DNA from 3 places in the Arthrobacter sp. 01N442 genome. Region 1 is predicted to be linked to each of the others. Evidence: riboswitches for the same ligand, from Rfam matches in the RefSeq annotation. Region 1 holds a riboswitch; each other region holds the start of a gene.
The links. Region 1 has a riboswitch for S-adenosylmethionine ahead of AC1DNC_RS07675 (DUF1737 domain-containing protein). Riboswitches for the same ligand answer to the same signal wherever they lie in the genome.

Region 1 (10,015 bases):
AACCGGATCGTGGAGGTGCTGACCAGCATCGGCGTCGAGTGCACCTGGCTCAACGCGAACGACCTGCAGATCCGCCGCCCCGCCGTGCTGGACCTCGACTCGATGGACGTGGAGGCCGCCCGCCGCACCCGCAGCGTCATCATGCTGCTGGGCCCGCTGCTCGATGAGTCCGCCGAATACCGCCTGCCCTACGCCGGCGGCTGCGACCTGGGCACCCGCACCGTGGAGCCGCACATGCAGGCCCTGCGCCAGTTCGACCTCAGTGTGGAGGCAAAGTCCGGCTTCTACAGCGTGCAGGCGCCGCCCGCGGACGGCCACGACCGGTCCTTCGTGCTGAGCGAGCGCGGCGACACCGTGACCGAAAACGCCATCATGGCCGCGGCCCACCGCCGCGGCACCACCGTGATCCGCAACGCCAGCCCCAACTACATGGTCCAGGACCTCTGCTTCTACCTGCAGGGCCTGGGCGTGGAGATCGACGGCGTAGGCACCACGACGCTGAAGATCGCCGGCCGCCCGTCGATCAATGTCGACATCGAGTACTTCCCGTCCGAGGATCCGATCGAGGCGATGAGCCTGATCACCGCCGGCATCGTGACCAACTCCGAGGTGACGATCCGCCGGGTCCCGATCGAATTCATGGAGATCGAGCTGGCAACGCTCGAACAGTTGGGACAGCGGCTGGAGGTATCGGCGGAGTACGTCGCCCGCAACGGCCGCACCCGGCTGGTGGACGTCACCACCCAGCCCTCGGTGCTGCGGGCTCCGGAGGACAAGATCCACCCGATGCCCTTCCCTGGCCTGAACATCGACAACCTGCCGTTCTTCGCCGTGATCGCCGCCAATGCCCACGGCCAGACGATGATCCACGACTGGGTCTACGAGAACAGGGCCATCTACCTGACCGAGCTGAACCGGCTGGGGGCCCAGGTCCAGCTGTTGGACCCGCACCGGATTTACGTCAATGGGCCCACCAAATGGCGTGCGGCGGAAGTCGGCTGCCCGCCGGCCCTGCGCCCGGCGGCCTGCCTGCTGCTGGCCATGCTCGCCGCGCGGGGCGTCTCCGAGCTGCGCAACATCTACGTGATCGAACGCGGCTACGAGGACCTGGCCGAGCGGCTCAACACCATCGGCGCCAAGATCGAGTACTTCCAGGACTGACTCCGCCGGCGACCCCGCCGTTTGGGGGTAGCGCGCCGGGGCGGGTGCTGACGCACAATGGTTGCATGCGCACCTTTGGCGTGGAGGAGGAACTGCTGATCGTGGATCCCGTGACCGGGGTTCCGTTGGCACTGGCCGACGCACTGCTGCGCGGGCTGAAACCCGCCGCTGCAGCATCCGCCGCCGCCGGCCCCGCTGCTACCGATCCGGACCATGACGATTCCGGCTTCAGCTTTGAACTCAAGCTGGAGCAGATCGAGACCCAGACCGTGCCCTGCCTGGACCACGGCGCGCTGCTGCAGCAGATCCGGCAGTCCCGGGCCTTCGCGGGCCGGGTGGCCCGGATGCACGGGGCCCGGGTGGCTGCCCTGGCCACCTCGCCGCTGGAATCTGCCACCCACACGACGCCCAACCCGCGCTACGCCACAATGCAGAAGCGGTTCGGCCTCACCGTCCAGGAGCAGCTGACCTGCGGATTCCACGTCCACACCTTCATCGAGTCCCCGGAAGAGGGCGTCGCCGTCTTAGACCGCATCCGGGACAAACTGGCGGTGTTGATCGCGCTCAGTGCCAACTCGCCGTTCTGGAACGGGACGGAGACCGGCTTCGAGAGCTACCGCACCCAGGCCTGGAACCGTTGGCCGGCCGCTGGGCCCTCCATGATTTTCGGGAGCCTTCCCGTGTACCGGCGGGTGGTTACGCGGCTGCTGGAGAGCGGCGTGCTGTTTGACGAAGGGATGATCTACTTCGATGCCCGGCTGGCCCGGCACCACCCCACGGTGGAGGTCCGGGTTGCGGATGTCTGCCTGCGGGCGGAGGACGCGGCGCTGATCGCCGTCCTGGTGCGGGCCCTGGTGGAGTCCGCCAGCCGGGAGTGGCGCGACGGCGTGGATCCCGTCCCGGTGCCGACCGTGCTGTTGAAGATGGCCGCGTGGCAGGCCAGCAACTGCGGGCTGCGCGGGAAACTCCTCGACTTCGGCAGCTTCCGGCCCGCTCCGGCCGGCGAGGTGGTCCATGCCCTTGTCGACTTCGTCGCCCCCGTCCTGGCGGAGCAGGGGGAGCTTGAGCTGGCGCGGCGGGGCGTGGATCGGGTGCTGGCCAACGGCACGGGCTCGCAGCTGCAGCGTCAGGCGCTCTGCGCACCGGGGCTGGACACGCCCACCGACGACGCCGGCCTGGCCGCCGTCGTCGCCCATGCCGTCCGGGTCACGATGCTCGGCGCGGACGACGAAGAAGCATCGGAGCAGGCCGCGCTGCTCTCGCCGGTGCGCAGGAGCTAGACCTGCTTGAGTGCCTGTCCGAGGTCTCGGATCAGGTCCTCGACGTCTTCCAGGCCCACCGACAGCCGCACCACCCCGTCGCTCAGCCCGATCGCGGCCCGGCCCTCCGGGCCCATGGCGCGGTGCGTCGTGGTGGCCGGATGGGTGATGAGGGACTTTGAGTCGCCGAGGTTGTTGGAAATGTCGATGATCCGCAGCGCGTCCAGCAGCGCGAAGGCAGCCTCCTTGGCCGAGCGGCCGGGCGAAGGCGAGAGCTCCAGCGTCAGCACAGTGCCGCCGGCCTTCATCTGCTTGGCGGCCAGTTCGTATTGCGGGTGGGACGGCAGCAGCGGGTACTTGACCCAGTTGACCGCGGGCTGGGCCTCCAGCCATTCGGCGAGCCGCAGCGCCGAGGCGGAGGAGTGGTTCACCCGCAGGGCCATCGTCTCCAGGCCCTTGCTCAGCACCCAGGCGTTGAAGGCGGACAGTGCCGGGCCGGTGTGGCGCATGAGCTGCTTGACCGGGCCCTCGATGAATTCGCGGGTACCCAGGATCGCGCCGCCGAGGACCCGGCCCTGGCCGTCGATGTGCTTCGTGCCGGAGTACACGATCACGTCCGCGCCGAGCTCCCCGCAGCGCTGCAGCAGGGGAGTGGCGAAGACGTTGTCCACCACCACGGTCGCACCGGCGGCGTGCGCCAGTTCGCTCACCGCGGCGATGTCCACAATTTCCTGCATGGGGTTCGACGGCGACTCAAAGAACACGGCCGTCGTCGGAACGGCCAGCGCGGACCGCCACTGCTCGAGGTCCGGGCCATCCACGAAGACTGTCTCCACGCCCCAGCGCGGCAGGATTTCGTTGAGGATGACGAAACAGGAGCCGAAGAGCGAGCGGGCCGCGACCACCCGGTCGCCGGCCCCCAGCAAGGCGCCGAGTGCGGTGAACACGGCGGACATGCCCGACGCGGTCGCAAAGCACGCCTCGGTCCCCTCCAGCAGCCGGAGCCTTTCCTGGAACGTTGCCACCGAGGGGTTGCCGTAGCGGGAGTAGACGAACCGCTCGTCCTCGCCGGTGAAGGCGCGCTCGGCTGCGGCGGCGGATTCGTAGACGAAGCCCGAGTTCAGGAAAATCGGCTCGGTGGTCTCCTGGAACCCGGTCCGGTCGAGTCCGCCGCGGACGGCCTGGGTGTCCGGGCTCCAGCCCTGGGCGTCGGGATTGAAGCTCACTTAGTGCTTTCCTGGTTGGTGGGCAGGCCGCGGTTCTTCCAGCCGTTCACGGTCCGGCTGCCCGTTGGTCCGGGTTCACCCTCGAAGCCCTCCAGGACGTTGTAGGCGGTGAAGCCGGCCGCCGTGGCGGCGTTGGCGGCGGCGACCGAGCGGGCGCCGGAACGGCACAGAAAGACGAGCTCGGTGCCCTTCGCCTGTTGCTTCAGTTGTTCGCGCAGTTGCCGCTGGAGTTGCTCCAGGAACTGCGGGTTGGCGGCTCCGCCGGCCAGGCTCCACTGGACGAACAGCGGATCCTGCCGCTTTTCGGTGGCGGCCGCGGTGGCCGGGACACCGATCTGCGCCCATTCCCCCTCGGTGCGGACGTCCACCAGGACGGCGCCCGCCTCCAGCTTGGCCCAGGCTTCCTGCGGGCTCAGGTCTCCGGCGTAGCTCATGCGTGGCCCTCGCCAGCGAACTCCGCCCCGTCCAGCTCGTCCACCGCGTTGGCGACCGCGGCGTCGGCGCTCGCGATCGCGGCCGGCAGCACGAGCGCCTGGGCCACGATCACGGTACTGCCGTTGAACGTCGCGGAGGGGCTCCCGTGCAGCACGTAGCCCTCCGCCAGGGCGGCGGAGACACGCTCACAGAAGCTGCGGTCGTCGGGTCCGGTGAACAGGCGGTAGGCCAGTTTTTCCTCGGCCGGCGCCCCGCCGGCGGGGGACTGGGCGGGGGCTGTGGCGGGCACGGCGGATGCGGATGCGTCGGGCATGACGGATCTCCTTACTTTCACGCTTGCAGCTCGAATGGTCGATATGCCGAGTATTCACCTGAGGCACCCCGCCGCGAAAGGGAGGGTTGCCGACCGGCAAGTCAGGGCTTGGCGCCGGGTCTCATTACTCATTCAAAAACGTAGCACTGACGACGCCGGCCGCCACGGCGGCGTCGTCATGTTAAGTCACGCTCCCGCTGGCATGGCACCTTTCCCGGAGCGGTCCAATGTCGTAGTGTCACCGTTGACGCGCCTCCGGGGAACTGCCGGCGCCCATCCGCGCTCTCACACAATGAATTGGGGATCCACATGTACCTGCGACGCCTCGCGCCGATCGCGCTTTTGATGTCTGCCGCCGTCGCCCTCGCCGGCTGCGGCGGTTCGACCGCCCCGGCCGGGACGTCCCCCGCCGGAACGCCGAGCGCGGCAGCGTCCGCCACCGAGTCGCCGAGCCCGACCCCGACTCCCGAGGCAAGGACGTACACCAGGACGGAGCTGGCTGGAATCGTCGCCGGCCTTCGGGACAGCCAGGACAAGCGGCTGACCGCAATCCCGGCGGCCGAGCTGGAGAAGGGTATCGCCTCGTCCAAGGAAATGATGTCCTCGGTGGTAATCACCCCGAAGGCCTGTGCCGCGGTGGCGGACAGCAACGCCCAGATCCCGGCGGGCAGCACCTACGCCGCCGGTGGGTCGCAGTCGGCCAAGATGCGCGCCGTCACGGCAGTGACCCTTGTGGCAGTCAAGGATCCGGCAGTCCTGGCCAAGAACCTCGAGAGTTCCGCCAAGGTCAGCAAGGAGTGCGCCGACTTCACCATCGAGGTCCAGGGCCAGAAGGTCACGAACAAGACCGTGCCCTTGGACGTGAAGACCAACGCGGACAAGACGTATTCGACCCTGATGGTCCAGACGCTGCCGAACAAGGAGACCATCAGCACCTTGGTGGTCATGGGAGTCACCGGCGGGTTCTCGGCCACGGCTGTCGCCACCGGACCGGATGTCACCAAGACGTCCGCGGCCGAGCTGACCCGGCTGGTCAACGACGCCGTCAGCCTGAGCGGCGCCCGGGGCTAAGCCCCGCTCTACTCGATCGTGGCGAACAGTTCGTTGAGCTCGGACGTGAGCTGCCGCCGCCGTTCGGGGGTGCCGATTTCCTTGCCGTCGATGTGGTTCACCGGCGCGAGGAGCCGGATGCTCGAGATGAGCCAGACGGCGTCGGCGTCGTATAGGTCGTCCGGGACGAGCGGGCCGTAGCCCAGCTCCCACCCGGCGGCCTTGGCCGCGGTGAACAGGGCGCCCTGGGAGGTGCCGGGAAGGATTCCGCTGTCCAGCTGCGGGGTGATCAGCCGGCGCACGGTGCGGACTCCGCCCGCGCCGTCGTCGCTGGTCTCCAGGTGCGCCAGCAGCACGGTCGACGTCGGGCCCTCCAGGACCCGGCCGTCGGCGGAGGTGAAGATGACGTCGTCCGCGCCCTGGTGGTGGGCGTACCGGAGCGCCGCCATGTTGACCGCATAGGACAGGGTCTTGGCGCCCAGCAGCAGCCACGGGGCGCGCTCGCCCACCTCGCTGTCGTAGCCGCGGTCCAGCAGGAGGACGTCGATGCCGGTCTCGCGTTGCCGGCGGCCGGCTTCCGGGGGAGGTGAGGCCTGCACCCAGCACGTCGGCGTGGCGGCGCCCTCGACGCCGCGGCTGGCGAGCAGCTTCACCACGACTTCGTCCGCTTCGCCGTCGCCGCTGGCTTCGGCCGCCTCGCCGCGGTATTCGCTGACTGCGGTCTCGATCGCGCGGCGCCAGGCGTCCTCGGCCGGGATGTCCAGCTCCAGCGCGCGCGCCGAGCCCGCCAGCCGGCTCAGGTGGGCCTGCAGCTTGCGCGGACGCCCCCCGACCACCAGCAACGACTCGAAAATGCCGTCCCCGCGGGTGGCGCCCTGATCGGTGGCCATCAGCTGGGGCTTGGACGAGTCGGCGACGCGGCCGTTCTCAAACGCGGGATCGAGGAAGACCAGCACCGTTGCGCGGGCCGGATCAGAGGCGGGGGTAGTCATGCCTTCAGCTTAGTGCGGGAGTTGACGGGATAGGATTTGACGGTTACCCGTTCCGGAACTGTTCCGCGGGTCTGGAACTTGAGGGGTTCACCTGTGCTGTGGCCATTTTCGCTGACGGATTCGCTTCCGTCCTGGGTGATCCTGATCCTGACCGTCGTCGATCTTGGGATCCGGGTCCTTGCCCTCGGCATCATTCCCGGAAACCGGCGTCCGACCACCGCCATGGCTTGGCTCCTGATCATCTTCTTCGTCCCGGCCGTGGGCCTGGTCCTCTTCCTGCTCTTCGGGAATTTCCGGCTCTCCCGCAAGCGCCGTGCGCAGCAGGACGCGGTGAATACCCGGGTGCGGGCCGGCACGTCCGAGCTGGCCATGGTCGAAAGCCACTATGACGGCCCGGAATGGGTGTCCTCCGCGGCGGAGCTGAACAAGACCCTCGGCTCGCTGCCGATGGTGGACGGCAACCACGTGGAGCTCCTGCCCGGCTACCCGGACTCCATCAAGGCGATGGCGGCCGCCGTGCGCGAAGCCGAGTCCTTTATCAACGCCGAGTTCTACATCCTGAGTTCGGACCACGTCACGGACGACCTGCTCACGGCGATGGAAGAGGCCGCCGAGCGCGGCGTCGAGGTCCGCCTCCTGTTCGACCACCTGGGCACCCTGCGGATCAAGGGCTACAGCAAGCTCATCGCCCGGCTCAAGGCCAGCAAAATCCGCTGGCGGCCCATGCTCCCGCTGCGGCCGGTGCACGGCCAGTGGCGCCGCCCGGACCTTCGCAACCACCGCAAGATCATGGTGATCGACGGCGAAGTCGCCTTCACCGGTTCGCAGAACCTGATCGAGCCCTCCTACAACAACCCGCGGCACCGCAAGATCGGCCGGGAATGGGTCGAGCTGATGGCCTGCCTGCGCGGGCCGATCGTCACCACCCTCAACGTGGTGTTCGCCACCGACTGGCTCAGCGAGACCGACGAATCCCTGGAACACCAGCTGGCGCACCGGCCGGAAGCGCACCCCGGCAACATCACCGCCCAGGTGGTGCCCAGCGGTCCCGGCTTCATCACCGAGAACAACCTGCGCCTCTTCAACACCCTGATCTACTCCGCGCAGCACAAGATTTCGATCTGCAGCCCGTACTTCGTCCCGGATGATTCGCTGCTGTATGCGGTGACGACGGCGGCGCAGCGCGGCGTGGATGTTGAGCTCTTCGTCTCGGAAAAGGGCGACCAGTTCCTGGTCCACCACGCCCAGCAGTCGTACTACGAGGCGCTGCTGGAGGCGGGGGTGCGGATCTACCTCTACAAGGCCCCGTTCGTGCTGCACGCCAAGCACTTCACGATCGACAACGAGGTCGCCGTGCTGGGCTCCAGCAACATGGACATGCGCTCCTTCTCGCTGAACCTTGAGGTCTCGGTGATGCTCCTGGGTGAGGACATCGTGCGGCGGATCAGCGCCGTCGAGGACACCTACCGGGGCATCTCGCGGGAACTGACGCTCGAGGACTGGATGAAGCGGCCCGTGGGCGTCAAGTACGTGGACAACGTCGCCCGGCTCACCTCCACCCTGCAGTAGCCCGGCCGCCGGTGCCCCGGCGTGCCGCCTAGCCCGGCGGGAACTCCGCGCCGAGGGCCGAGAGCACGCCGAAGGCTTTGGTCCGAATCTCCTCGTACTCTTCCTGCGGCGAGGAATCGGCGGTGATGGCGCCGCCGACGCCGAGCGTGAGGGCGCTGGCTTGATCCGCACCGCGGGACACCACCAGGGTCCGGATCGCCACCGCGAGATCGGTGGCGCCGCTGAGCGAGAAGTAGCCGATTGCTCCGGAGTAGACCCCCCGCGGCGCGCCCTCGAGTCGGTCCAGGATGGCCATGGTGCTGACCTTCGGGGCGCCGGTCATGGAACCGGCCGGAAAGCAGGCCGCCACGGCTTCGGCCCGCGGCATGCCCGGCCGGAGGCGGGCATCGATGGTGCTGACCATCTGGTGGACGGTGGCGTAGCTTTCGATCGCACACAGCCTGCTGACGGACACGGATCCGGGCACCGCGAAGTGGCTCAGGTCGTTGCGGAGCAGGTCCACGATCATGATGTTCTCGGCCCGGTCCTTCGGCGAGGATTCCAGCTCGCGGCGCAGCAGCTCGTCCCGGGCGGCGTCGGAGGCCCGGCTCCGGGTGCCCTTGATCGGTTCGGCCCGCATCGCCCCGTCGGCGTCTATCCGCAGGAAGCGTTCCGGCGAGGTGCTGGCGACGGTGACGTCGTCCAAGCGCAGGTAGCTCGCGAACGGTGCGGGGTTGCGCCGGCGCAGCGCCAGGTACGCCTGCCACGGTTCGAAATCCCCGGCGGCCGCGGTGGCCGTCAGCGCCGTCGTGAGGCAGACCTCGTAGCTGTTGCCCTCCGCGATCTCGTGTTGCGCCTTGCCGATCTTGGCCTTGTACGCAGCTTCGGTGTCCCGGGCGCTGAACGCCAGGGCGGTGCCGTTACCGGCGGCGGGACCGGTACTGGCCGGTTCCCGGTCCGCGGAAGCCGCCGCCACCGCCGCCCGCGCCGTGGCCAGCCAGTCGCCGGCGTCGGGGGAGTCGAGGGCGAGCAGCCAGGCCGCGCCCTCCCGGTGGTCCAGGACAACGGCGCGGCCGGCGAAGATCAGGCTGGCATCCGCGGAGCTGGCACCGACGTCGCTGCCGCCCGTCTCGCGCTTGAGCTCGTAGCCGAGGTAGCCGAGCCAGCCCAGGGTGAACTCGCATTGATAGCCCGCCGGACCGCGCACGACGTCGCGGCCCCAGACGCCGTCAAGCCAGCGGAAGAACCCTCCCTCGGTCTGCGCGGTGGCGTTGCCAACGCGCACCTCGGTCCGGCCGGAGCGGTGCCGGGCCGACTGGCCGTAGCTGCCGCCGTCGTCCGCCAGGATGCTGAAACGGCTGCGTTCGGCGGCCTCCCCGCCCCAGCCCCGGCCGTCCTGGCCATTCGGGGGGAGTGAGGAATCCAGCCAGACCGCGTTGCGGGAGCGGCCGTAGAGCGCCTCGAAGAGCCGGGCGGGGTGCGGCTCGGCGTCGATCCGTTCGGCCCGGAGCTGGAGTCCGCGGCTGGCCGACAGTTCGGGGAGGAGTACGGGGGCCAGGGCTGGCAGGTACTGGAGGGCCTGCAGCACCTCGGCCGGGGCGGCGCCGTCGGCGAGGTTGAGAACCCGCACATCGGCCCGGGAAGGAACGTCGTCGAAGGCCAGCCACTCATCTTCCTGGCCGGCCCATTGCTCCCAGAAAGGCTCGTAGCTCGCGCCATCGCGGGCAATCGCCCGGGTGCGGCGCTGCTCGTCGGGGGAATCGGCCCAGACCACGGCGTCGAGGAAGGGCGCGGCGGCCACGGCTGCGGCGCCCACGCCCTCGACCAAGACGATTTCGGCAGGCTGCGTGAGGCGGGCCGCGCCGTCGTAGTGCCGTTCCCAGTCCCAGCTGACCCAGTGGGCCGGTTCGCCGCGGCGCAGCGGGGCAAGCACGGTGGCGGCATAGCGTTCAATGCCGGCGGCCAGGCCGTTCCAGCCGGGGTAGATGTCCTCCAGATGGAAAAGCGAGACCTTGTGGTGTTCCCGGAGCC
Region 2 (10,015 bases), on a different contig from region 1:
TTCGGCCCGCAGCATGAAAACCGCCTGGTGATCGGCCTGTCCGGCCGTGACATCGAGTTCGGGCTGTCCACCGCCCGCAGCCGGCTCAACCTCGCCAACATCCTGGACTCCGCCTCGCAGAACAAGATCGAGGTCTTCGTCGTCGGGCCGCCGCCGACGCTGGACCCCGCCCAGAACCGCCGGCTGGGCGAGCTCAACACTGCCTTCGCCGACGTCACGACGCGTCGCAAACACCTTTACGTGGACACCTTCTCGCCGCTCTTGAACCACGAACAGTGGCGGCAGGACCTCGCGGCCAACGGCGGAACCCCGGGCCAGGCCGGCTACGGCCTGATGGCCTGGCTCGTGCTGCACCGCGGCTGGTTCCAGTGGCTGGGACTGGACGCACCGGAGTAGGCCCGGGCTCTCCCGGCCGATCTGGGGCAGGCGCCTGAAATCCTCTCGCGATATATCTTGACTGGCCCCTAGTCGCGATATACCGTGTTTCCATAGTCGCGATATATCGCAAGCGGCGACGCTGGCCCGATCGCATCCGTCCGCCTCCGGAGGAACCATGGAACAGAACACGTGGACCGTTACCGGTCCCCAAACCATCGACGTCGACGGCGTCCGCTCGCTCAAGCTCGGCATTGTCCGGGGCCGCTTCGACATCGTCACCCACGACGAGGACGTGGCCCGCATCGAGGTTTCCGAAATCGATGGCGATCCGCTGGCGGTCAGCCTCACGGACGGCCGGCTCGAAGTGCGGCACCAACTGCACGGCCCGCAAGGCTGGTTCAAGAACCTGATGGGCACGGTCAACAACAGCTCCAGCAATACGGTGGTGATCAGCATCGCCGTGCCGGCCGGCGTCGACGTCGAGGCCGGCACCGTCAGCGGCGACGGCATGGTTTCCGGCGTCAGTGGCCACACGAGGCTCAACACCGTTTCCGGCTCCGTCCTGGCCGACGGCACCACGGGCGAACTCGCCGTGAGCACCGTCAGCGGCGAAGTCATCGCCCGCAACCACCACGGCGTGCTGACGGCCAAGAGCGTCTCTGGCGAGGTCACGGCCTCGGGCGAGTTCAGCAACATCCGCGCCAATACCGTCAGCGGGGACCTGAGCTTCGACCTGCACGGCTTCACCCAGGACTTCGGCGCCAACTCGGTCTCCGGCGATGTCACGATCCGGCTGCCGCATGACGTCGGCGTGGACATCATCGCGAAGTCGGCCAGCGGCGCGGTCGTGATTGACGACCAGCGCTACATGCAGCCCGGCGGGACGCTGCAGACCATCGCCGGCCCGGACGCCAAGCTGATGCTGGTCCGGACCAACTCGGTGTCGGGGAAGACCTCGATCTTCCACGGCCAGCCCAACCCGGACGCCGAAACGGGCCTCTGATGCCTCCGGTCTTTGCCCACGGCGCGCTGCGGCTGTACCTGCTGGCCCTGCTGGAGTCCGGCCCGAAGCACGGCTACGAGCTGATCAAGGCGCTCAGCGACCGCTTCGGCGGCACCTACTCCCCCAGCGCCGGCACAATCTATCCGCGGCTGGCCAAGCTTGAGGAAGAGGGGCTCGTGGCCACCCGCACGGAGGGCCGGCGGACCAATTACAGCATCACCCCGGCCGGACTGGTGGAACTCAACAGGCGGCGCGAGGACGTGGCAGGTGTGGAGGAGGACATTTCCGCCTCAGTCCGCCGGCTGGCCGACAAGCTGCGGCAGGATATCCGCGTAAACATGCAGGGGCTCCGGGCGGACCTTGCCGCCACGGCCGAGGCGGCGCGCTCAACGGCCCGCAGCGCCGCGTCCCCGGCAGGGGCGCGTTACTCCAAGGAAGGCGACCGCCGGCTGCGGGAGGCCGAAATGCTGGTGCAGTCTTTCCGGGACGACATCCGGGTCGAGCTGCGCCGGCACGCCGGGGCGAGGCCAGTCAGCCCGGTCACCCTGGAAACCGTCAAGACAGTCCTGGACCAGGCACGGATCTCCATCCGGAACTCATTGGACGATTGAGGCCCCGACGGCGGGCTCCCGGTTCGCGGCGGGTCCGCCAATGTGGGAGACTTGAGGGCAGCTCTTTTGAGTACCAAGATTAAGGAGGCCAGCTATGAGCAAGCGTGCACGTAAACGTCGTGACCGTAAGCGTGGCGGCGCGAACCACGGTAAGCGCCCCAACACCTAAGCCACGGCTTGGATTGAAAGCTCTAAGTGAAAGACCCCGGGAACCTGACGGTTCCCGGGGTCTTTCGCTGTCTGCGGCGCCCAAGCTTCCGCTGGCGGCGCTCAGGCGTCCGCGTCGGCCTCAACCGGGCCGATCGAGTGGATCCGGTCCAGGATGGAGTTCTTGAGGTTCTCCGGCGCGGCCTCGGTGCAGGAGCGCTTCACCATCACGCGAATGATGCATTCGAGGTCATACTGCTCGTGGCACTCCGGGCACTCGTCGAGGTGCTTCTTGATCTCGGCGATGTCATCGTGCGTCAGGGCCCCGTCGAGGTACTCGTAGATGCGCTGCATCCGGGTGTCGTCGCAGTCGCCCAGTCCCTGGCAGTCGCTCATTTCCTGTTCTCCTGATTGTTGCTTTCGGCCGCTGCGGCGGGATCGCCGGCGGCCCTGAATCCCCGCTCGGCCGCATAGTCGGCCAGCATGTCCCGCAGCATTCTCCGGCCGCGGTGCAACCGGGACATGACGGTCCCGATGGGGGTGTTCATGATGTCTGAAATTTCCTTGTACGCGAAGCCCTCGACGTCGGCGAAGTAGACGGCAAGCCGGAACTCCTCCGGAATCGACTGCAGCGCCCGCTTCACGTCCGAATCCGGCAGATGGTCCAGCGCTTCGGCCTCCGCAGAGCGCAGCCCGGTCGAGGTGTGCGACTCCGCGCGGGCCAACTGCCAGTCCTCGATGGTGTCCGAGTTGGACTGCAGCGGTTCGCGCTGACGCTTGCGGTACAGGTTGATGTACGTGTTCGTGAGGATCCGGTACAGCCAGGCCTTGAGATTCGTCCCGGGCTTGTACTGGTGAAAGGCGGAAAACGCCTTCGTGTAGGCCTCTTGGACCAGATCCTCGGCGTCGGCCGGATTCCGGGCCATCCGCATTGCCGCGGAGTAAAGCTGGTCAACGTACTGCATCGCGTCGCGCTCGAAGCGCACTCGGCGCTCGTCCGTAGTCTCAGCCGCGGTGTCCAGCGGCTGGCCGGTGCCGTCCGCTGCTACGGTCTCTGCGGCTGTCCGTTCCGCAACGGCCTCGTCCACCGGGGTGGTGACCGCCGCGCTGCTGGCGGCGGTTGCCTCGGAGGGCTTGGCGTCGTCGTTTCCGGCAACCTCGTGCATGGCCGCAACGGCCGGATCCATGGTGCTCATTGCCTTCAAGTCTACTGTCACCTTCGGGCGGCCGTTTAAGGCTCCCGTCCGGGCCGCGGCCCATGGGTCCGCAGCGGTTTCTTCCAATAGCCCGGATTCTTTAACCAGAATCAAACCTCCGCCTTCCTGCACAGGCCGAACAACCGGCCGTGCACCTCGTTACTGCGCTGGTTTTCCCGCCCCCATTTCGGCTGGATTCTGTCTTGCACAACCGCGCACAACGGGCAAATATTCCGCAAAAGTGCAAGACTAGAACCGGTTCTCCCGCATAGCGTCCGCGGTTCGTCCATCCAGGAGGAAATTCATGTCCTTTGTCCGCTTTCTCGCCCGTCCCATGCTCGCCTCCAGTTTCGTGCTCGCAGGCATGGACAAGCTAAAGAACGCGGATGACACGGCAACCCAGCTGTCTCCCCTGCTGCGCCGCGCTGCCGAGTCCCTCCCCTTTCAGGCCGATGAGAAGGTTTTGGCCCGCGTGATCGGCGGCACCCAGGTGGGTGCCGGCGTGTGTCTGGCCCTGGGTAAGTCAGCCCGCCTCGCCGCCACCGTGCTCGCTGTCATCTCGGCGCTCAATGGTTTCGTGGAATGGCGCAGTGCGGACATCTCCTCCAAAGAAGGCCGGGACGCCCGGCGCAAGCAGCTGCTGAAGAACGTCTCGCTGACCGGTGGAGTGTTGCTGGCTGCCGTGGACACCGCGGGTAAGCCGAGCCTGGCCTGGCGCGCGGAGCACCTCGCGGCCGACGCCCGGAAGACCACCGCGCACCTCGCGGCCGACGCCCGGAAGACCACCGGCAAGAAGCTGAAGAAGGCTGACAAGGCGGTACGCAAGGCCGTCGACCACGCTGTCGGAGCCTAAGACGGCAATGACTGGCACCACCCCCACCGCAGCGGCCCCTTCCCTTCCGGCTGGCGGCGGTTCGCACTGGCCTGCGCCGTTCGCGGAACGTCCCGTCGACGCGACCGTGACGGTTCCAGGGTCCAAGTCCCTGACGAACCGGTATCTGGTTCTGGCCGCCCTCGCGGACGGCCCGTCCAGGCTGCGTGCCCCGCTGCACTCGCGGGACTCGGCCTTGATGATCGAGGCCCTGCGGCAGTTGGGGGCCACCATTACCGAAGTGCCCGGCGACGGCGCCTACGGCCCTGACCTGGCCATCACCCCCATCACGCTCGAGGCTGCCGCCGCGGACACCGCGATCGACTGCGGCCTCGCCGGCACGGTCATGCGCTTCGTCCCGCCGGTTGCCGCGCTGCACCGCGGCCGGACGGTGTTCGACGGCGATCCGCACGCCCGCAAACGGCCGATGGGCACCATTATCGAAGCCCTGACCGGCCTCGGCGTGGCAGTCGGCGCGCCGGACGGCGGACCGGCATCGTCGTTGCCGTTCTCCGTCGAGGGCACGGGCGAAGTCCGCGGCGGCCACCTCGTCATTGACGCCAGCGCCTCATCCCAATTTGTCTCCGCCCTGCTGCTGGCCGGCGCCCGCTTCACCGAGGGACTCCACTTGGAGCACCGCAGCAGCGACGGATCAAACAGGCCGGTGCCGAGCCTTGACCACATCACCATGACGGTGGCCGCGCTGCGCGGCGTCGGCGTGGCGGTCGATGACTCGGTGCCAAACCACTGGGTGGTCTCCCCCGGCCCCATCCGCGCCTTCGACCAGCGGATCGAACAGGACCTCTCCAACGCCGGGCCGTTCCTCGCGGCGGCGCTTGCCACCCGTGGCACCGTACGGATCCCCAACTGGCCGGCCGGGACCACGCAGGTGGGGGATCTCTGGCGCGGCATCCTCGCCAGCATGGGCGCCACCGTGACGCTGGAGGGCGGCACGCTGACCGTGACCGGCGGTCCGGAGATCAAGGGCGGCGACTTCGACGACACCAGCGAGCTCGCTCCCACCGTGGCAGCCCTCTGTGCCCTGGCCGACGGCCCCTCCCGGCTCAGCGGAATCGCCCACCTCCGGGGCCATGAAACGGACCGGCTCGCCGCCCTCGTTGCGGAAATCAACCGCCTCGGCGGCGACGCGGAAGAAACCGAGGACGGACTCATCATTCGGCCGGCGACGCTGCACGGCGGCGTCGTGCGCAGCTACGCGGACCACCGGATGGCCACCGCCGGTGCCATCCTGGGACTTGCCGTCCCCGGGGTCCAGGTCGAGGACATCGACACCACGGCCAAAACCATGCCCGGTTTCCCGCAATTGTGGACGGCCATGCTCGGCCGGACAGGCCCCGCAGACAAGGACGCCGCCGGTGGCACGCAGCACTGATTCCTGGGACGAATCCGACGTCAGGATCCGCCCCAACAAGAAGGGCTCCCGCCCCCGCACCAAGGACAGGCCCAGCTACGACGACGCCGTCACCGGCCGGATCGTCACCGTGGACCGCGGCCGTTACACCGCCGTCGTCGGTGAGGGCACAGCCGACGAACGTAAGATCATCGCGGCCCGGGCCCGGGAGCTGCGACGCAATCCCGTGGTTGCCGGGGACTTCGTCTCCCTCGTCGGGGACGTCAGCGGCGAACCCGACACCTTGGCCAGGCTGGTCAAGATCCAGGACCGCCGGACGCTGTTGCGCCGCAGCGCGGACGACACGGACCCGATCGAGCGCGCCGTCGTCGCCAACGCCGACCAGCTCGTCGTCGTCGTAGCCGCGGCAAACCCGGAACCGCGCACCGGTTTCATCGACCGCGCCCTCGTGGCCGCCTACGACGCCGGCATCGAGCCCCTGCTGCTGGTCACCAAGGCCGACGTCAAGGATCCCGCCGAGCTGCTGGCCAACTACCAGCACCTCGACTTCCCGGTCATCATCTCCAAGACGGCGGATTCGGCCGCCTCAGGCATCGACGCCCGCTCCGACGACGGACTGTCCGCCCGGTTGGACAAGGCCGCGGTCTCGCAGCTGCGAGAGCACCTCGACGGGAAAGTTACCGTCATGCTGGGCCACTCCGGCGTCGGCAAATCCACCATGGTGAACGCCCTCACCGGGGCCGAACGGGCCACGGGCGGCGTCAACGCCGTCACCGGCCGGGGCCGCCACACCTCCTCCTCGGCGCTGGCGTTGAAGGTCAGCGATGCCCCGGCCGGCAGCTGGATTATCGACACCCCGGGCATCCGGTCCTTCGGCCTGGCCCATGTGGACCCGGACCGGATCCTGCGCTCCTTCCCGGACCTGGCACCGGGCACCGACGACTGCGAACGGGGCTGCAAGCACGACGCTACCGCCGTGAACTGCGGAGTGGACGCGTGGGTGCAGGGCGGCCACGCGGGCCCGTCGGGACCGGCGCGCCTTGCCTCCCTGCGCCGGTTGCTCGGCACGGATCCGCGGATGGAAGCGCAGGAAACCAAGGAACTCGGCAGCGTCTCCTAGCAGCGCCCACTAGGCAGGCTGCGACGTGGCCTCCCGGTCCTCGGGGCGTTTTGACGGTAGTTTGGAAGCATGAGCCAACCAGCTTCGAGCTACAACGATGACCTGCGCCTTGCCCATGTACTGGCAGATTCCGTAGATTCCCAGACCATGAGCCGCTTCAAGGCGCTCGACCTTCGGATCGAGACGAAGCCGGACCTCACCCCCGTCACCGACGCGGACAAGTCCGCCGAGGAGGCCATCCGCGGCCAGCTTTCCCGCTCCCGCCCGCGCGACGCCGTCCTCGGCGAAGAGTTCGGCAGCTCCGGCCACGGCTCGCGGCGGTGGATCATCGACCCGATCGACGGCACCAAGAACTTCGTCCGCGGCGTCCCCGTCTGGGCCACCCTGATCGCCCTCGTGGACGAAGGCGAACCTGTGGTCGGCGTCGTCAGCGCCCCTGCCCTGGGCAAGCGCTGGTGGGCCGCTAAAGGCGCCGGCGCGTACATGGGCCGCTCACTGGCCGCCGCCACCCGGCTGAAGGTCTCCAACGTCTCGCGGCTTGAGGATGCGTCCCTCTCCTATTCCAGCCTCGGCGGCTGGAAGCAGCGCGGAAACCTCGACGAGTTCCTCGGCCTTACCGAGGAGGTCTGGCGCACCCGTGCCTACGGCGACTTCTGGTCCTACTGCCTCGTGGCCGAGGGCGCCGTCGACATCGCCTGCGAGCCGGAGCTCAACCTCTACGACATGGCCGCGCTCGTCCCGATTGTGACGGAGGCCGGGGGCCGTTTCACCTCGCTCGAGGGCGAGGACGGCCCCTTCGGCGGCAACGCCCTGGCCACCAACTCGATCCTGCATTCGGAAGTCCTGAAGCGCCTCAACCCCGGCCTCGACGACCTGCTGTAGCCTGGCGCGCCCACGGCAGTCCGTAACACTGCGCTTCACATTCCGGCCTGCCTTTTCGGCGCGGCCGGCCATGTCCTAGGCTCGAAGCAGGTCACGAGTGCCAGCGCTAAACCCCGGTTTGCTGGCCGGCAACCCTCCATTCGCGGCGGGGTGCCCCGGGTGACGACCTGGCCGGTCCGGAGCGGACCCGGCAAGCGCGGATCCCCTGTGAGCGGGGTCCTTTTCGAGCGAGGTCCCATGACGACTGCCACCATCCCCAGCCACAGCCCCTCCCCCGCCGCCGTTGGCGACGCACGTATCGACGCCGCCCGCCAGCCGCTGTCCGCGGTGTCCGGCGCTGAAATCCAGGCCCCACTGATCCAGGGCGGCCAGGTCCGCTACGCCAACCTGGACTACGGAGCCTCGGCCCCGGCACTGTCCGTGGTGTCCGCCTACCTGAACGAGATCCTGCCGTACTACGCCAGCGTGCACCGCGGCGCCGGGTACGCCTCCCAGCTGAGCACCTCAGTGTACGAAAACGCCCGGAACATCGTCCGCGACTTCGTCGGCGGCCGGCCGGACGACTCCGTGATCTTCACCCGGAACACCACCGACTCGCTGAACCTGCTGGCCGGCTGTTTGCCGGCCGACGGCGGCCGGCACACCGGCGAGGTGCTCTACCTCGACATCGAGCATCACGCCAACCTGTTGCCCTGGCAGAACGTCCCGCACCGCAGCGTCGTGGCGGCCCCCACCCTGCGCGGCACCGTGGAGCGGCTGCGGGCGGAACTCGCCCTTGGCGGCGTCAGCCTGCTCGCCGTGACCGGCGCCTCCAACGTCACCGGCGAAATCCTGCCGATCCGCGAACTGGCCGCCCTGGCACACGAATTCGGTGCCCGGATCGCCGTCGACGCGGCCCAGCTCGCCCCGCACCGCCGGATCGACATCGCCGCGGACGACGTCGACTACCTCGCTTTCTCCGGCCACAAGCTCTACGCCCCGTTCGGCGCCGGCGTGCTGGTGGGACGGCCGGACTGGCTGGACGCCGGCACCCCGCATCTGGCCGGCGGCGGCGCCGTACGGGACGCGCGGCTCGACTCCGTCAGCTGGACCACGGGCCCAGCCCGCCACGAGGGCGGCTCCCCCAATGTCCTGGGTGCGGCCGCGCTGGCCCGCGCCAGCCAGGTCATCGAGGCGCTCGACGAGCAGCAGTGGCACGCCCACGAGGACGCCATCCGCTCCTACCTGGTCGAGGGGCTGCAGCTGATCGACGGCGTGAGCGTCCACCACATCTTCGAGGACACCGCCCTGGCGACCGGCCCCGGGACGATCGGCGTCGTCAATTTCTCGGTTGCCGGTTACGACGCCGGACTGGTCGCGGCCTACCTCTCCGCCGAGCACGGCGTCGGCCTGCGCGACGGGCGGTTTTGCGCGCACCCGCTGCTGAAGCGGCTGGGCCTGCCCGCCGGCTCGCTCCGCGCCAGCTTCGGCCTCGGGTCGCGGCTTGAGGATGCCGAGCGGCTGCTCGCCGGAATACGGGAGCTGCGGCACAACGGCCTCGGCTGGGACTATGTCGTGGACGCCGGACGGTGGGTGCCGGCCAACGACACCCGCAGCTACCCGCACTGGGCGCCCAACACGCCTGGCACTGCCGGTGCCGCCCCCTGCACCGCCGACTAGGGGCTCCGGGGTCCAGCCCCGTGCGGTAAATTCGGATGGTACTTACCAAAAGCTGCCGAAGGAGATCGCACGTGGCACGCGGCGGCCCCAAACTCCACCACCACCGGCGGCAGGAGCTCGGACAGAGCTTCCAGGACGGCGGCGAGCACTACGACCGGGTACGGCCCGGCTATCCGGCGGACTCCGCCGACTGGCTGATCCCCGCCGGGGCAAGCGACGCCGCCGACTTGGGCGCAGGCACCGGCAAGTTCACGGCCCTGCTGGTCGAGCGCGGGCTCCGGACCGTGGCCGTGGATCCGTCCCTGGACATGCTCGAGCAGCTGCGCCGGGCCCTGCCGGGCGTCACCGCCGTCGAGGGCACCGCCGAACACACAGGCCTGCCGGCGGAGGCCTTCGACCTGGTCACGGTGGCGCAGGCCTGGCATTGGTGCGATCCGCTGCTGGCCAGCACCGAAGTGGCCCGGATCCTGCGCCCGCACGGCGTGCTTGGCCTGGTCTGGAACCAATTGGACACCTCCGTGCCCTGGGTGCACCGGCTCTCCCGGATCATGCACGCCGGGGACGTCCACAAGCCCCACTTCAGGCCGCCGCTGGGTCCCGAATTCACCGGGCTGCAGAGCCATCTCACCCGCTGGGAGGACCCGGTGACCACCAGGGACATCATGGAACTGGCCAAGTCCCGCAGCTACTACCTGCGGGCCGGCGAGTCCACCCGTGCCAAGGTGCTCGGCAACCTCGACTGGTACCTGCACGAACACCTCGCGCACGGCCAGGAT
Region 3 (10,015 bases), on a different contig from region 1:
CGCATGGTCAGCCCGTGCGTCACGAACAAGGCATTCGGGGCGTAGTTGGGCTTGGACCAGTGCCGGTAGAGCGTTTCCATGAACGAGGAGATCCGGTCGTACACGTCGGAGCCGGATTCGCCTTCCCGGAAGCGGTAGAAGAAGTGGCCGTAGGCGTTGCGGAGCTCCTTCTGGTCCTCGATGTCGCCCGCGATCTGGAAGTTCGCCCAGTCCTGCTCGCGCAGCCGCGGTTCTTCGATAACGCGTTCGGTGAGGGACCCCAGCCGGAGCGCCTCGAGGGTCTGGTAGGCCCGGAGGTAGGGGGAGACGTAGACGCAGACCTTTTGCCCGTCCAGCTGGCGTCGCAGCTGCTCGCCGGCGGCCGTGGCCTGCTCGACGCCGAGCGGGGTCAGCGGGATCCGGTAATCGGGCACCCGATTGTAGATCGAGGTGTCGGCGTTGGCGGCGGACTGGCCATGCCGGATCATGAAGATTCTCCCGGGCGCACTCACAGCCCAAGCATAGGCACTTGCAGTCAACTCCCGGCAACGGCAGGCAAGATAGAACCATGTTGGTTCCCTCCCGCCGTCGGCTGCGGCTAGAAGTCTGGATCGTCCTGGGCCTGTCCCTGGGGCAGTCGGCGGTTTATTCGGTGGTGCAGCTGCTGGACAAGCTGACCCGGGCGCCGCTGGCCCAGGGCACCTCGACGTTGAACCGCTCGCAGAGCAGCCGCGAATACTTCGACCTCACCTACCAGTTGCTGGACATCATCTTCGCATTGGTTCCGGTGGTGCTGGTGATCTACTTCCTGACCGAGCACCGGCCCGCAGGCATGGCCGGCGGCACCGGCACCTCGGCCTTCCGGAAGCTTGGCTTCAACTTTGCCCGCCCCGGCAAGGACCTGCTGCAGGGCCTGGGCCTCTTCGCCCTGATCGGCGTCCCGTCGCTTGGCCTCTACGCGGCCGGCCGGGCGCTGGGAATCACGACGGCGATCATCCCCAGCGCGCTGGACTCCTACTGGTGGACGGTGCCGGTGCTGATCCTCTCCGCGATCCGGCACGGGATCGTGGAGGAAGTGATCGTGGTGGGCTACCTGCTGGACCGGCTCGGCAAGTTCGGCTGGGGCATGCCGCTGGCGATCTTCGCCAGTTCGATGCTGCGCGGCAGCTACCACCTCTACCAGGGCTTCGGGCCCTTCATCGGCAACGCCATCATGGGCGTCATCTTCGCGCTCGTCTACACCCGGACGCGGCGGGTAATGCCGCTGGTGATCGCGCACGCGCTGCTGGACATTGTGGCGTTCGTCGGCTTCAGTCTCTTCGGCAAGGCCATCGGCCTGGGCTGACACCGGCGCCTGCCCGGGCGCCGCGAGCCGGATGACATATTTCGACACGAGACTCACCGTGGCCGCAGCCATGTCCGTAACATTGGAGCTATTCCAGGCTTCGGCTTGCCAGACTCGCTGTAAAGGACTATAGACGGTGACGCTCGAATCATTGCCCATTTTGGATATCTCGCTCCTGGCCGCGGGCCCGGAGGAGGCCTCCCGGTTCCGGGACGAGTTGCGCGATGCCATGCACGAGGTCGGATTCATCTACCTGGCCGGCCATGGCGTCCCGCAGGAACTCACGGACGCCATGCTGGACATCTCCCGACGCTTCTTTGAGTTACCCGAGAGCCAGAAGCTCGCGATCGAGAATGTCCATAGCCCGCAGTTCCGCGGCTACACCCGCGTCGGCGGCGAAATAACGGACGGCGGCGTCGACTGGCGCGAACAGATCGACATCGGCGTCGAGCGCAACACCGTGGATCAAGCCCCCGGCGTCGCCGATTACTGGCGGCTGGAGGGTCCCAACCTGTGGCCGGAAGACCTGCCCGAAATGCGGGAGATCGTCACCGAATGGACCGAGCGCCTCAGCGCCATCTCCTTGGAGCTCCTAAGGGCGTTGGCCCTGTCCCTCGGTGCCCCTGAAGATACCTTCGACGCGGCGTTTGCCGCCCGGGCCTTCCCGCTGCTGAAGATCGTGCGGTACCCGGGGGAGTCCGATCCGGAACCCAAGCAGGGCGTGGGGTCCCACCGCGACGGCGGGGTGCTGACGCTCCTCCTCGTGGAACCCGGCAAGGGCGGCCTCCAGGTCGAGTACCAGGGCCAGTGGATCGACGCGCCCCAGGTGCCCGGAACGTTCGTCGTCAACATCGGCGAGATGCTCGAACTGGCGACCAACGGATACCTCAAGGCCACCCTGCACCGGGTGATCTCGCCCCTCCGCGGCACCGACAGGATCTCGCTGCCGTTCTTCTACAACCCGGCGCTGGATGCCACCATGCCGCGCCTCGCGGTCAGCCCGGAGTTCCAGGCCAAGGCCCGCGGCCTTTCGGTGGACCCCACGAACAGCCCGATCCTGGAGACCTACGGCGACAACGCCCTGCGCTACCGGCTCCGGGCGCACCCCAACGTCGTCGAGGTCCACCACCCGGACCTGCTCAAGCACTGACCGGCCTGGCCGGCCCAGAAACGAATTCGGCCGCCAGCGGTGGGTGGCATCATTGGCACCCGCTGCTGGCGGCCGAAGTTTTTCGGGGAAGACGCGTCAGATGGTGACGGCTCCGGAATCGGTTTCGAAGGTGACGGACATGATTCCCGGCGTCCCGTGCGGGGCCAGCCAGTGCACGTCCACATCCTCGAGCGGCTTCTCGACGGGTTCGCCCAGCCACTCGGTCACACGCTCGGCCGAGCCCGCGATCGTGAGGGCAGACATCTTCACGCTGCTCGCGTAGGCGTTGGACGGGTGCAGCTCGGGGTCGCCTTCCCACTTCAGCATGTAGGGGACCTGCGGATCCGCGATCAGGCCCAGGATGCCGATCTGCTTCCAGACCAGTTCGCGGCCGTCCGGGAACTTGCGGTTGCCGTTCACGGCCGAGCGGCCCAGCCGCTCCTCGAAGGGTGCCAGGTCGTCAACCTCGACGCACCAGCCCATCCAGCCGCCGCCGGCTGCCGAACGGGCGCGGACTGCCTGCCCGAACGGTGCCTTGTCCGAGGCGGGGTGGTCCAGGACCTCCACGACCTCGAGGTATTTGTGCCCGGCGAGCGGGATAATCATGTTGCGGGTCCCGAACCGGGGGTGTACTCCGCCCTTGACGGCTTCGACTCCGAGGGCGGTCGCAATACGTTCGGTGGTGGCAGCCAAGCCATCCTGTTCACAGGCGTAAGAGACGTGATCCATGCGCATGCCATCATCTTGGCACTTTGTGATGGAGCTCTCAGCTTAGGGTGCCCTAACCGTGGTGGGATGTCATTGTCCGCGGCGATCGGGCGGATCAGCCGGCCGCGCGGGCGCGCTTTCCGGCGGGCTCTCCTTCAGGGGTGGCGTCCGGGGTGCCGGTGCAACGGTCCTTCATTTTTGTCACAAAGCTATCCGGGCGCCGGGGCTGCTTCCTAGACTGAAGCCAGGTCATGAGTGCCAGCACCAAGCCCCGGCTTGCTGGCCGGCAACCCTCCTTGCGCGGTGGGGTGCCCCGGGTGAAGACCTGGCCCTCCGGCGTCCGCCGGGCGGCAAGCGCGGCGCCTGAGCCGTTCCGGTCCCACGGGGCCCGGTGCGGCCTGTGCCCAGTCCTAGGAGCACACCAAATGTCTAACGCCTGGTCCTTTGAAACCCGCCAGATCCACGCCGGCCAGGAGCCGGACTCCGCCACCGGCGCGAGGTCGCTGCCGATCTACCAGACGACGTCGTTCGTCTTTCCCAGCGCCGAAAGCGCCGCCAACCGCTTCGCGCTCGCCGAACTGGCCCCCATCTACACGCGGATCGGCAATCCCACCCAGGATGCGGTGGAACAGCGGATCGCGAGCCTCGAAGGCGGCCTCGGGGCCCTCCTGCTAAGTTCCGGCCAGGCCGCGGAAACCTTCGCGATCCTCAACATCGCCGAAGCCGGGGACCACGTCGTGGCCAGCCCCAGCCTCTACGGCGGGACCTACAACCTGCTGGCCCACACCTTGAAGAAGTTCGGCATCTCCGTGACGTTCGTGGAAGACCCGGACAACCTGAAACAGTGGCGTGAGGCCGTTCAGCCGAACACCAAGCTGTTCTTTGGCGAGGTGGTATCCAACCCCCGCCAGGACGTGCTGGACATCGAAGGCGTCGCGGACGTGGCCCACCGGGCCGGGGTGCCGCTGATCGTGGACAATACCCTCTCCACCCCCTACCTGATCCGGCCGCTCGAGTGGGGCGCTGACATCGTGGTCCACTCGGCCACCAAGTACCTCGGCGGCCACGGTGCCGCGATCGCCGGCGTGATCGTCGACTCCGGGAACTTCGACTTCGGCAAGGACCCGGAGCGCTTCCCCGGCTTCAATACCCCGGATCCCAGCTACAACGGACTGGTCTACGCCCGGGACCTGGGGTCGGACGGGGCGCTGGGCGCGAACCTGTCCTTTATCCTCAAGGCACGGGTCCAGCTGCTGCGCGACCTCGGCTCGGCCGTCTCCCCGTTCAACGCCTTCCTCATCGCCCAGGGCATCGAGACGCTGAGCCTGCGGGTGGAGCGGCATGTCGCCAATGCCCAGCGCGTGGCCGAATGGCTCGAGGCCAGGGACGACGTCGAGTCCGTCGCCTACGCCGGGTTGCCGTCCAGCCCCTGGTACGAGCGCGGCCGCAAGTACGGCCCGAAAGGCACCGGCGCCGTCGTCTCCTTCAACCTGGCCGGGGGAGCGGAAGCCGGCAAGCGTTTCGTTGACGCCCTTGAGCTGCACTCCCATGTGGCGAACATCGGTGACGTGCGCTCGCTGGTGATCCACCCGGCGTCGACTACCCACAGCCAGCTTTCGCCGGAACAGCAGGCGGTAGCCGGCGTACACCCCGGCCTGGTCCGGCTGTCGGTGGGGCTCGAGCACATCGACGACATCATCGCGGACCTCGACGCAGGCTTCCGGGCGGCCAAGAACGGCTGAGGTCACACAGCCGTCACAATCTTCGCGCTTGCGCCGCCGTGTTTCGTAGAATCGAGCCAGGTCATGAGTGCCAGTGACAGCCCCGGCTTGCTGGCCGGCAACCCTCCTTTTGCGGCGGGGTGCCCCGGGTGAAGACCTGGCCTGCCGGTCAGCTGACGGCGGGCAAGCGCGAAGTTAGGTCCTCACATGACGATTGCTGTCACCCGCATGGGTGTACCCGAAAACAAAACCTCCGGCGCCGAACGCACGACGGCGGCCGTTCCCGACGGGACGCTGCAGTGCCTCCCGGTCGGCTCCCTGTCCCTTGAGTCCGGCGCCGTCCTGCCGGAGGTCACCCTCGCCTACGAGACCTGGGGGACCCTCAACGCCGATGCCTCCAACGCGGTGCTGATCGAGCACGCCCTGACCGGTGACACCCACGTCACCCGCGGTGCCGGCGAGGAGCCGGGCTGGTGGGAACAGCTCGCCGGTCCAGGCGCCCCGGTGGACACCGAGAAGTACTTTGTGGTGTCCATCAACATCCTCGGCGGCTGCTACGGGTCCACCGGGCCTTCGACCCCGGCCCCGGACGGCCGGCCCTGGGGCTCACGCTTCCCGCTGGTCACGCTCCGGGACAGCACCGCGGCCGAAGCCAGGCTTGCCGACGCCTTGGGAATCAGCAGCTGGTATGCCGTGCTGGGCGGCTCGCTCGGGGGAGCCCGAGCGCTGGAGTGGGCAGTCAGCTACCCGGAGCGGGTCCGTCGCTGTGCCGTGATTTCCGTCGGCGCGCGCAGCACCGCCGAGCAGATCGCGTTCGCCCAGGCCCAGACACTGGCGATCCGCCAGGACCCGAACTTCAAGGGCGGCGACTACTACGGCGGCCCGGAGCCGGACGCCGGCCTCGCCCTGGCGCGCCGGATCGCCCACATCACCTACCGCTCCGCCGCGGAACTGGACGGCCGCTTTGGACGGAACGCCCAGGCGGCCGAGGCGCCGCTGGAAGCCGGGTCGCTGGCCGGCCGGGGCCGCTACCAGGTCGAGAGCTATCTGGACCACCAGGGCAACAAGCTGGTGCGACGCTTTGACGCCAACAGCTACATCGCCATCACCGAGGCGCTGATGAGCCACGACGTCAGCCGCGGCCGGGGGAGCCTGGAGCAAGCCGTTTCCCTTGCGACCGCGGAGTTCTTCGTGGCGGCCGTCGATTCGGACCGTTTGTATTTTCCGGCCCAGTCCCATGAACTTGCCCGGGCCCTGCCGGGGGAGGTCCCGGTGCACGTGATCGAGGCGCCGATCGGCCACGACGGCTTCCTGACCGAAATCGGCCAGCTCAGTGATCAGCTCCGGGGTGACTTCTTCGCCTAGCAGCGGCCGCCGGGTGTGCATTTTTGCAGACACCCTCTGCGCTATTAGTCGTTGAGCCTGCCGTGAACGACGTCCATACTCGTGGAGAATGACGCCGTGTGTTCCAACTCACACACGCACAGTCAGCCTAATAATCCACGGGGTGTCGAAGGGGACACCGAAGGAGTTCGCATGAGCACGGAAAACGCCGCCGTAAGGCGCGCAGAGGAGCCGGACGTCAAGACGTCCGGGCTGAAGAAGGTAGTAACGGCCTCCATGGCCGGCACGGTGGTGGAGTGGTACGAGTTCTTCCTCTACGCCTCCGCCGCCACCCTGGTCTTTGGCAAGATGTTCTTCCCCAACTCGGGCACGGAGCTGGACGGCATTCTTGCTGCGTTCCTGACCTACGCAGTGGGCTTCGTGGCCCGCCCCATCGGTGGCATCGTCTTCGGCCACTTCGGTGACAAATTCGGCCGCAAGCAGCTGCTGCAGCTGAGCATCATCCTGGTCGGCGTCTCGACCTTCCTGATGGGCTGCCTCCCGAGCTTCCAGCAGATCGGCTACTGGGCGCCGGCCCTGCTGGTCTTCCTGCGCTTCGCCCAGGGCTTCGCCGTCGGCGGCGAATGGGGCGGCGCCGTGCTCCTCGTTGCCGAGCACAGCCCCAGCAAGTCCCGCGGCTTCTGGGCCAGCTGGCCGCAGTCGGCGGTTCCGCTGGGCAACCTCCTCGCCACTGCCGTGCTGTTCGTCCTTTCCTCCACGCTGTCCTCCGCGGACTTCCTCGGCTGGGGCTGGCGCGTCGCCTTCTGGCTCTCCGCCGTGATCGTCGTCGTCGGCTACTACATCCGCACCAAGGTCCAGGACGCCCCGATCTTCCTGGAGGCACAAAAAGAAGTCGTCACGGAAAACAAGAGCTACGGCGTCGCCGAGGTCTTTCGCCGCTACCCCCGCGGCGTCTTCACCGCCATGGGCCTGCGCTTCGCGGAGAACATCCTCTACTACCTCGTGGTCACCTTCTCCATCACCTACCTCAAGACGGTTGTTCACGCCGACACCGCCAAGATCCTGCTCCTGCTGCTCGTGGCGCACGCCATCCACTTCTCCGTGGTTCCGATGGTGGGCCGGCTCTCCGACCGTCTCGGCCGCCGGCCGGTCTACATGGCCGGCGCCGTCCTGGGTGCGACCTGGGGCTTCTTCGCCTTCCCGATGATGGACACCGGCAACGATTTTGTCATCCTCGCCGCGGTCATCATCGGCCTGCTCTTCCATGCACTGATGTACGCCGGGCAGCCCGCCATCATGGCCGAGATGTTCCCGACCCGGATGCGCTACTCCGGTGTCTCGCTCGGCTACCAGGTGACCTCGATCGTGGCCGGTTCGCTCGCCCCGATCATCGCTGTCGCGCTACTGAGCCAGTACAAGTCCTCCGTCCCGGTGGCCATCTACCTGCTCATCGCCTGCGTTGTCACGATGGTGGCGGTGTACTTCCTGAAGGAAACCCGCGGCATCTCCCTGCACGACGTCGACGCCGCCGACGCCCAGGGCACGGCCGACCTCCTTGCCGCAGGCAAGCGGTAACAGCCAAGCGGTAACCAGCACCGTTAGCTAGCAGGCAACTGCACGCGTCACTAACAACAGCAGCCCCCGTCCCCGCACTGCGGAGACGGGGGCTGCTGCCGTTGGGGTCCGGTGCGTCGCGGGAGGGGCCCCGTGAGCCTCAACGGGCAGCCTTGACAAGATAACTGAGTGCACTCATTATTGAGAGTGCTCGGTAAATAGCTCTGCCGGGCTTCGCGGAAAGCAAGGGATCAGACATGAAAGCGTTCGCCGTCAGCAACTACAGGGGCCCGGTGCAGGAAATCGAGGCACCCGAGCCCGCCGTTGGCTCCCGGGACGTCCTCATCCGGATGCAGGCGGCCGGCGTCAACATGCTGGACGAGAAGATCCGTGCCGGAGAGTTCAAGCAGATCCTGCCGTACACGTTGCCTCTGATCCTCGGCAACGACGTCGCGGGAACGGTGGTCCGGGTCGGTTCGGACGTGCGCCGGTTCGCGCCGGGCGACGTCGTCTACGGGCGGCCGCACACGGACCGCATCGGCACCTTCGCAGAACTCGTCGCCGTGGCCGACGCGGACCTGTCCCTGGCTCCCTCTACGGTCAGCATTGAGGAGGCCGGATCGCTGCCGCTCGTGGCCCTCACCGCCTGGCAGGCGTTAGTCGAGAGGGGCCGCGTCCAGCCGGGCCAGAAGGTCCTCATCCATGCCGGCGCCGGCGGTGTCGGATCCATCGCGATCCAACTCGCCAAACACCTGGGAGCGACCGTGGCGACCACTGCTAGCCGGGGGAACGCCGACTTCGTGCGCGCGCTGGGAGCGGACATCGTCATCGATTACCGGGCGGAGGACTTCGAGGAGCGGCTCAGCGGCTTCGACCTGGTGCTGGATAGCCTGGGTGGGGAGAACCTGGAGAAGTCGCTGAGGGTCCTCACGCCGGGCGGCAAGGCCATCGGCATCTCCGGCCCGCCGGACCCCCGGTTCGCCCGCGACGCCGGGCTGAACCCGGTGCTGCGCCTCGCCGTCGCCGTGCTGAGCCGCAAGGTCCGCGCACAGGCGAAGAGGCTCGGCGTCAGCTACGAATTCCTCTTCATGCGCGCCGACGGCGAACAGCTCGGCCGGATTACCGAGCTGGTGGAGCGCGGCGTGCTCAGCCCAGTCGTGGGGCGCGTCTTCCCCTTCGACCAGACCGTCGAGGCGCTCCGCAGTATGGATCAGGGCGGCATCCGCGGCAAGACCGTCATCGGCAACCCCTGATCCCGGGCTTCGTCCCTGGCAGCGTACCCCAACCATTGGAGAAACATCATGACTATCCCGGAAAACGAACCCGTCGTCACCTCGTACGCCAAGGCGCCCACAAAGACCATCACCGCCGCGGGCACCACCTTCGCCTACCGGGAACTGGGGCCCAAGGGAGGCGTCCCCGTCGTGTTCTTCGTGCACCTCGCAGCCACCCTGGACAACTGGGACCCAGCCATCATCGAGCCGGTCGCGACGAACCGCCACGTCATCGCGTTCGACCAGGCCGGAGTTGGCGCCTCCTCTGGCAAGGTGCCGGGCACCATCGAGGAAGCCGCCGACGACGCGTTCACGTTCATCACTGCCCTCGGATACGAGAAGATCGATATCTTCTCCTTCTCCATGGGCGGCATGATCGCCCAGGATCTTGTGGTCAAACACCCTCAACTTGTCCGCAAGCTCGTTCTGACCGGAACGGGTCCCCGCGGTGGGAAGGATATGGACAAGGTCGTGGGCACCACCTACTACGACATTCTGCGGGCAGCCCTTACCCGGTCGGACCCGAAGGAATTCCTTTTCTTCAACCGCAACACCACCGGCAAGCGCGCCGCAAAAGCGTTCATCGCGCGTCTCCAAGAGCGGACAATCGACCGTGACAAAGCGATCAGCACCCGAGCGTTCGGTGCCCAGCTCAAAGCCATCCAGAAATACGGCCGCTCACGGCCCTCGGATCTGTCGGTCATCACACAGCCGACGCTCATCGCCAACGGCGATAACGACCGTATGGTCCCCTCGGTTCTCTCCGTTGACCTGCACGAGCGGATCGCCGGTTCACAGCTGGTCATCTACCCGGACTCCGGCCATGGGGGGATCTTCCAGTTCCACTCGACGTTCGCACCCACCGTGGTCGAGTTCCTGGGCCGATGACATTTTGCCGGCCGCCGGCCGCTGCCGGGCCGGTCACCGAAGGTCCCGTGCA

Region 2: it holds a riboswitch for S-adenosylmethionine, as region 1 does, so the genes downstream of both, AC1DNC_RS14195 (aminotransferase class V-fold PLP-dependent enzyme) here and AC1DNC_RS07675 (DUF1737 domain-containing protein) in region 1, are expected to answer to the same signal.
Region 3: it holds a riboswitch for S-adenosylmethionine, as region 1 does, so the genes downstream of both, metX (homoserine O-acetyltransferase MetX) here and AC1DNC_RS07675 (DUF1737 domain-containing protein) in region 1, are expected to answer to the same signal.

What each region holds. Positions count from the first base shown of each region.
Region 1 is NZ_JBFTRD010000004.1:74,182-84,196, forward strand. Features, by position in the region: gene AC1DNC_RS07655 (UDP-N-acetylglucosamine 1-carboxyvinyltransferase) at 1-1,161, shown strand, start outside; gene AC1DNC_RS07660 (glutamate--cysteine ligase 2) at 1,227-2,441, shown strand; gene AC1DNC_RS07665 (O-succinylhomoserine sulfhydrylase) at 2,438-3,646, opposite strand; gene AC1DNC_RS07670 (rhodanese-like domain-containing protein) at 3,643-4,080, opposite strand; gene AC1DNC_RS07675 (DUF1737 domain-containing protein) at 4,077-4,394, opposite strand; SAM riboswitch class IV at 4,409-4,523, opposite strand; gene AC1DNC_RS07680 (hypothetical protein) at 4,704-5,465, shown strand; gene AC1DNC_RS07685 (aminodeoxychorismate lyase) at 5,474-6,436, opposite strand; gene cls (cardiolipin synthase) at 6,530-8,005, shown strand; gene pabB (aminodeoxychorismate synthase component I) at 8,034-10,015, opposite strand, start outside.
Region 2 is NZ_JBFTRD010000006.1:266,515-276,529, reverse strand. Features, by position in the region: gene AC1DNC_RS14245 (GDSL-type esterase/lipase family protein) at 1-396, shown strand, start outside; gene AC1DNC_RS14240 (DUF4097 family beta strand repeat-containing protein) at 554-1,381, shown strand; gene AC1DNC_RS14235 (PadR family transcriptional regulator) at 1,381-1,992, shown strand; gene AC1DNC_RS14230 (50S ribosomal protein bL37) at 2,087-2,161, shown strand; gene rsrA (mycothiol system anti-sigma-R factor) at 2,263-2,535, opposite strand; gene AC1DNC_RS14220 (sigma-70 family RNA polymerase sigma factor) at 2,532-3,335, opposite strand; gene AC1DNC_RS14215 (DoxX family protein) at 3,640-4,188, shown strand; gene aroA (3-phosphoshikimate 1-carboxyvinyltransferase) at 4,196-5,599, shown strand; gene rsgA (ribosome small subunit-dependent GTPase A) at 5,583-6,698, shown strand; gene hisN (histidinol-phosphatase) at 6,768-7,580, shown strand; SAM riboswitch class IV at 7,670-7,783, shown strand; gene AC1DNC_RS14195 (aminotransferase class V-fold PLP-dependent enzyme) at 7,818-9,239, shown strand; gene AC1DNC_RS14190 (class I SAM-dependent methyltransferase) at 9,311-10,015, shown strand, end outside.
Region 3 is NZ_JBFTRD010000003.1:103,437-113,451, reverse strand. Features, by position in the region: gene AC1DNC_RS06270 (histidine phosphatase family protein) at 1-467, opposite strand, end outside; gene AC1DNC_RS06265 (CPBP family intramembrane glutamic endopeptidase) at 548-1,324, shown strand; gene AC1DNC_RS06260 (isopenicillin N synthase family dioxygenase) at 1,461-2,474, shown strand; gene AC1DNC_RS06255 (VOC family protein) at 2,571-3,209, opposite strand; SAM riboswitch class IV at 3,430-3,545, shown strand; gene AC1DNC_RS06250 (bifunctional o-acetylhomoserine/o-acetylserine sulfhydrylase) at 3,608-4,924, shown strand; SAM riboswitch class IV at 4,984-5,099, shown strand; gene metX (homoserine O-acetyltransferase MetX) at 5,111-6,268, shown strand; gene AC1DNC_RS06240 (MFS transporter) at 6,440-7,822, shown strand; gene AC1DNC_RS06235 (NADP-dependent oxidoreductase) at 8,059-9,054, shown strand; gene AC1DNC_RS06230 (alpha/beta fold hydrolase) at 9,103-9,963, shown strand.